2 regions of the Rothia similimucilaginosa genome follow, and region 1 is predicted to be linked to the other one. Evidence: predicted binding sites of a transcription regulator. Region 1 holds the regulator's gene; the other holds the start of a gene.
What was found. Region 1 encodes HspR, which represses chaperone genes until heat shock. Its sites were predicted from a motif close to AAGTTGAGTCNNNNNGACTCAACTT; they were not measured.
Positions count from the first base shown of each region.

Region 1 (3,416 bases):
ACCGACGAGGTGGCCGAGGATCATGTCTCCATGGTTCTGCGTTACGGCTACCGCGTGAACGACCGCGTGGTTCGTACCGCTCAGGTGGCTGTGGCTGTCGCACCGTAAGGCGGTCGGCTAAGCATTGGCTGAATAACTAACGACGGGCGGGTGCTCTCCCTGATGGGGGAGTGCCCGCCCTGTTGTTTGCCTGAGCTGTTCTGCCTGAGCTATTTGCCCGGGCCGCCTGGCGCGTCTGTTCTGCCCGGTGCGCCTGTTTTGCCCGGGATGCTATGCCCGGTGTTGGCGCGGGTTTCGGTGGGCTGTGGCGGCGGTTAACAGGCTTGTAGGGGTGCTATTTTTTTGGGCTTAGCCCTTTCAAAATTGAGTCAAGTAGACTAAACTTTTATATAGAGTATTAAGACAAGCACGCGGTGCCCCTGCAAGCCGTCCCGTAACCGAGGAGGGCGGCGCATCACCGCACGAAGGAGAAACACAACATGGCAAGCGAAAACTGGATAACTGACGACTTCTACAAGACCCTAGGTGTTAGCGAAGATGCCAGCGAAAGCGACATTAAGAAGGCGTATCGCAAGCTCTCACGCAAGTACCACCCGGACCTTAACCCCGGCGACGCCGCAGCAGAGAAGAAGTTCAAGGAAATCTCGGAAGCATACGATGTGCTCTCCGATAAGAAGCAGCGTGAAGAGTATGACCAGATCCGCCGCTACGGTGCCGCAGGCATGGGGGGTTTCGGCGGTGGCGGTTACACCGGTTACCCCGGCGCGGACGCATTCGGTGGCTTCAGCAACGGCGGCGCAGGGATCAACATTGACGACCTGCTCGGCGGCCTCTTCGGTGGCAGTGCCGGCGGCTCCCGACGCTCCGCAGGCTTCACCAGCGCAGACTTCGGCGGCATGGGTGGTGGCGGCTTCGGCGGCGCACAGCACGCAGCACCCGAAGAAAGTACTACCAGCACCCGCATCAGCCTCGCCCAGGCATACACCGGCGCGACCGTGACTGTGTTCCTGCCGGACGGCTCCCACACCGAGGCACGCATCCCCGCAGGTATCAAGGACGGTCAGAAGGTTCGACTGCGCGGCAAGGGTCTGCGCGGCGGTGACCTGAAGGTCACCGTGCGCGTCTCCGAAGATTCCGTGTACTCCCGCGAGGGCAACAACCTGATTCTGCGCGCACCCGTCACCCTCGCCGAGGCCGTCGACGGCGCCGTGATTGAGGTGCCCCTGCCCGACGCATCCACCGTGAAACTGCGCTTGGCACCCGGCCAGGTCGGCCGCCGACTGCGTGCTAAGGGCCGCGGCTTCAAGGCTAAGGGCGGCGACGGCGACCTGCTGGTCATCCCCGAAATCGTACTCCCCACCGAGCTGAGCGCAGAGGCGCAGGAAGCATTCGATAAATTCGTAAAACTGGTACCGCAGGAGGACCCGCGTAAGGATCTGTTGAAGAAGGCGAAGTAAACCATGGCATCTCGAGAATCATCATCTAAGTCCCATAGCGGCAAACCATTGCACAGTGTGGACCGCCCGGTTTTCGTGATTTCTGTGGCGGCTGAACTGGCCGGCATGCACCCACAGACTCTGCGCCAGTACGACCGTATTGGCCTGGTCCAGCCTTCGCGTGCGCCGGGTAAGGCGCGCCGCTATTCGCAGCGTGATGTGAACCGTCTGCAGCAGATTCAGCAGCTCTCGCAGGAGGGTGTCTCCCTGGAAGGTATTCGCCGCATTATTGAGCTGGAATCCCTCGTGGAGCAGCAACAGGAGCAGATCGCGGCGTTGCAGCGTCAGGCTGAGGACGCGAAGGTGAAGCTGGGCATGGCGGAGCGCGTGTTCGCCGCCGGTACCAGTGGCGATGTGGTGCATATTGCCCGCGGTACCCGCCCGGCGCCTCGTCGGCGTTCTTCGGCGGTGGTTCTCTACCGTAAGCCGCGTTAACCTGTTAGGCTAGGATAAACGGCTCGGCTGTTCTGGCCCATCTGCGCTAGTCAGCCACCCATATAGGCTTGTGCGTCTTAGCGTTGTGCGAGCGAGGTAGGGTAGACCCCCGCCCGCATGCACTCAGACCCACACACAAGAAGGTGAGGCTCCCCGAATGATCGGGGAGCCTCACCTTCTTAACGTATGCACTTTGCGCGGCGGCGGGAAATCACATGGCGGTAACTCTTGCTAGCGCTGCTCCGCTTACTTGCGGCGGTAGGTCAGATCGTGCGCGCGGCGGCCCGCCTCCTGAGCCTTACGCTCAAAGCTGGTGAGAGTACGACCCTCCCAACGCGGAGCCCAGCCACCCAGCGGATCCTCCTCGGTCGCACCGGCGCCTGGGTTCACGTTCTCAAAGTCGGGGTGCGCCTCCAGAACCTCACGCATGACCAGGGCGTACTCCTCCCAGTCAGTCGCCAGACGCCAAATGCCGCCGGGCTTGAGCACACGCGCAACCTTATCAGCAAACGCCGGGGACACCAGGCGGCGCTTGTGGTGGCGGGACTTGTGCCAGGGATCCGGGAAGAACACCCACAGCTCATCCACGGAGTTCTCCTCAAGCATGTTGTCGAGCAGCTCGGGTGCGTTCGCCTGAGCCACACGCACGTTCTCCACGCCGGCGTTACCCATCTTCAGCAGCAGGTCCGCGATGCCGGGGGTGTACACCTCAACGGCAAGGAAGTTTGCCTCGGGCACCTCAACTGCGCGGTGCACGATTGCCTCTCCCAGACCGGAACCAATCTCGACGACCTGGTACGCCTTACGGCCGTAAATCTTGACCGGGTCGAAAGTCGCCTCGGGGGCTACGGAAGTATCGGTGCGCAGGCGCGGGATGTCCAGCACATGGGTGGGGGAGTAGGTGTCCCACGCCTTCTGACGGCGCGCGGTGAGGCGATCGCCGCGGCGGACGAAGGAGTAGGGCTGGCGGAAGAATTCCTCGGGAACCGGCTTCTTGGCCTTTTCTTCGGTAGATTCGGGTGCCTGGCTAGGCTGTGTGTTCTCAGTAGACATACCTAAAAGAATAGCGTAGCGCCGCTACACCGTGCGGTTTCGTGGTGTGTGGGGCTGGCGTGACGCTGAGCTAACCGGGCGTGGGGTGGGCGCGATGTACATCCTACGGGCGTAGAAATTTAGCGAACATACAAAAGTGCGGCGGGAACGAATACTGTTCCCGCCGCACTTTTGTGAGGTCGTTTGAGTGAGTTAGCGTGTGGGGCCTACTTCTTGGAGCCCAGCAGTGCCAGGCCCGCGCCGAGCAGCACAATGTTGTTTGCGAGCTGCTGGCCGTCCTGGGTGGGGCGGAAGAGCTCGTCGTGCATGTCCGGATTGCGGAAGTACATGGTCATCAGGCTTGTCGCGAATGCGGTCAGACCTGCGCCCGCCAGGCGTGCGGGGATGAAGGGGGTCAGCAGGGTTGCGCCGAGTGCGGTTTCTGCGCCGGAG
Region 1 is NZ_CM138149.1:1,775,937-1,779,352, reverse strand. It holds gene QFX07_RS07315 (nucleotide exchange factor GrpE) at 1-108, shown strand, start outside; gene QFX07_RS07310 (DnaJ domain-containing protein) at 480-1,457, shown strand; gene QFX07_RS07305 (heat shock protein transcriptional repressor HspR) at 1,461-1,931, shown strand; gene trmB (tRNA (guanosine(46)-N7)-methyltransferase TrmB) at 2,178-2,984, opposite strand; gene QFX07_RS07295 (hypothetical protein) at 3,191-3,416, opposite strand, start outside.

Region 2 (3,416 bases), 570 kb from region 1:
CTCGTCAATCTCAGTCTTGAGGTCACCCACGCGGTTCAGGTTCGCCTTCTCGGCTTCCCAACGGGCGTTGAGGGAGTCAAGCTGTTCTTTCTTGTCTGCCATGTCCTTGCGCAACGCTTCCAGACGCTCCACGGATGCGGGATCGGTTTCGCCGGCAAGCGCGAGTTCCTCCATGGTGAGGCGGTCCACGGCGCGGCGCAACTGGTCGATTTCCTCCGGTGCGGAGTCAATTTCCATGCGCAGGCGGGATGCGGCCTCATCGATCAGATCAATTGCCTTGTCCGGCAGCTGACGGGAGGGAATGTAACGGTTGGACAGGGTTGCTGCTGCAACCAGTGCAGAGTCAGCAATCTGCACCTTGTGGTGTGCCTCGTAGCGTTCCTTCAGGCCACGCAGAATACCGATGGTGTCATCTACGCTGGGCTCGCCCACGTACACCTGCTGGAAGCGGCGCTCCAGGGCGGGGTCCTTCTCGATGTTCTCGCGGTACTCATCCAGGGTGGTGGCACCAATCAGGCGCAACTCGCCTCGGGCAAGCATGGGCTTGAGCATGTTGCCTGCATCCATGGAACCTTCGGATGCGCCAGCACCGACGACGGTGTGAATCTCGTCGATGAAGGTCACAATCTGACCCTCGGACTTCTTGATTTCTTCGAGGACTGCCTTCAGGCGCTCCTCGAATTCGCCGCGGTACTTTGCGCCTGCGACCATGGAGCCCAGGTCCAGGCTGATGAGGGTCTTGCCGCGCAGGGATTCGGGCACGTCGCCGGAAACCATGCGCTGTGCCAGGCCTTCCACGACGGCGGTCTTACCGACGCCGGGCTCACCAATCAGAACGGGGTTGTTCTTGGTGCGGCGGGAGAGCACCTGCACGACGCGGCGAATCTCAGAGTCACGACCGATGACCGGGTCGAGCTTGCCCGCGCGGGCAATGGCGGTCAGATCGGTGCCGTACTTTTCGAGCGCCTGGAAGGTGCCCTCGGGGTCGGGGGTGTCCACGGTGCGGTCTCCTCGGACGTTGGGGATGGTCCGCGCGATGAGCTCTGCGGTAGCGCCGAGCTTGTGCATTGCGGTTGCAGTGCTATCGGTTCCGCTGGCAATGCCGAGCAGGATCATTTCGGTAGAAACGTAGGTATCTCCGAAGCCCTGGGCGCGGGTCTGTGCCGCCTGCAGAGCAGAGAGCGCGGCACGGCTGAGGGAAGCGTTCTGCACGGAGGCACCGGATGCCTTCGGCAGCTTCTTGATTTCAGCGGATGCTGCCTCAGAGATAGCGTCCACATCCAGACCTGCAGCCTTGAGGACTGCTACGGCGACGCCTTCACGCTGGTCCATGAGGGCCTTGAGGATGTGCGCGGTTTCAATAGTGGGGTTGCCGGCGGTTTGAGCGTTAGTATTTGCCGCCGAGATGACTTCTTGACTCTTGGTGGTGAACTTGTTGTCCATGATGTTCCTTTCGTATTTCGGGGGCTTATCCTATGTGCCCCTGCATTACATAACTTGAGTCTACTACACTCAATTATTCTGCGCAATAGGTTAACCGGGGTTTTGGAGATTAAAATTTCGGCAATAACCATGGGCGCTTCGCACGAATAAAGCGGCGAAAACACAGGCTCCAGCCATAAACTCCTTCCAAAAGCCCTATTGTTATAGTGACCACATTGGGTACTTGCAAGTTCCCACAATAATCACAGACAGAAATGGGGACCCACATGAAAATACTGGTTCTAGGCGCAACCGGCCGCACCGGCTATCTCTTTACCCGCAAAGCTCTGAAGGACGGGCACACCGTCACCGCCTACGTACGCAACCCCAACAAGGCCCTAGCGCTTTTGGGGGCGCACCACAATCTCACTATCGTTCCGGGAGCCCTGGACGACGCCGAGCAGCTCGCCGTAGCATCCTCCGGGCAGGACGTGATGGTTAGCATCTTGGGCCAGAAAGCCACGGTGCGAGAATTTCTCTCCTCCACGTTCATGCAGGATCGTCTGCCTCTCATCATGGAGGCGGTGGCGGGCGCAGGCGTGAAGCACTGTGTTCTGATGAGCGCATACGGCGTGGGCGATACGGTACGGACCGCATCACTCCCCATGCGCCTAGTATGCAAGGTCATCATGCGCGGCATTTTCACCGACCGAGTTAAGGCGGATGCCCTGGTCGCCGAATATCAGCCGTATATTTCACATGCGCATCCGGGCAGGCTGACCAATAAACCCGGCAGGGGTGGGGTGAAGGTATATGACATGGCGAGTGTCGAGCGAACTGCAGGCATCCCAACGATTGCCCGTGAGGACGTCGCTGATGCACTGCTCACTATCGCCAAGAACCCCCAGAACGCAGGTACGGATTTTTTGGTGACACTTGGGGACGTTGCCCTACGCTCACCCCAGAAATAAACCGGTAGGCTTAATGGCATGACGACTACGAACATCTTTCCCGCCGCCATTCTCTTCGACCACGACGGAACCCTCGTCGATACCGAACCCGTATGGGCTGCCGCAAAGGTTGCTCTCGCTGCAGAATTTGGCGGCGCCTGGACTGCGCAGGACACCCTCGACTGCCTGGGCCTATCCATGCAGTTCACCCTGGACCGCCTACGTAAGCGCGGTGTAAACCTACCGGATGAAGAAATCAACGAGCGACTCGTCACCAAGGTGCACGATGCCCTGGCACACCAGCCGGTCGAGTTCCTGCCCGGTCTTGAGCGTTTCCTCTGGGAGGTTCGCGAGGCGCAGATTCCGGCGGCAGTCGTCACGAATGCAGCCACCTCCGTGGCTCGCCGCACCGCAAATGCGGCACCTGAGGGTACGTTCTCAGCGGTTATTGGTAATGATGAAACCACACACCCCAAGCCGGACCCGCAACCTTATCTTTTGGCGGCCGAGCGCCTGGGTGTTAATCCGACACAGTGCGTGGCTCTTGAGGATTCGCCTTCGGGTGTGCGCAGTGCGGCCGCGGCGGGTATGCGTGTCATTGTTGTGCCGGGTGAACTGGAGGTTCCAGCAGAGCTGGGCACCGTGCACCTCAAACATGAGGAACTGACCCTAGAGGCGGTGCGCGCGCTGGCGTAGCCGCTTGGTTCGCAGATTGGAAGCTCTGCAGAAAACTGAATAGGCTTCACCATAAAGGGTGGGATGCGCGATACGAGATACTGTGCATCCTACCCTTTGCGCATGCCTGGGTGGTAAGCCGTGGGGATTTGAGCAGGGGCTTTTGAGCGAGGGCTTGAGGTCGGCGCAACACACAGATGACGATTTATTACGAATTAATCAAAATAACCTTGACAGTAGTTCCTTAAAATGATTTACTCAATAATAATGATTCGGCGGGGTACAAACCCCACCGAAGCACAAGCATCACAGCATCATGAAGGAGACCATCATGGCATTCGCAAACTACACCGCACCCGGCCTGACCAT
Region 2 is NZ_CM138149.1:257,487-260,902, reverse strand. It holds gene clpB (ATP-dependent chaperone ClpB) at 1-1,443, opposite strand, end outside; gene QFX07_RS01145 (NAD(P)-dependent oxidoreductase) at 1,710-2,393, shown strand; gene QFX07_RS01140 (HAD family hydrolase) at 2,412-3,068, shown strand; gene QFX07_RS01135 (Dps family protein) at 3,379-3,416, shown strand, end outside.
Region 2: the regulator HspR is predicted to act here: its motif matches at 1,495-1,519, upstream of clpB (ATP-dependent chaperone ClpB).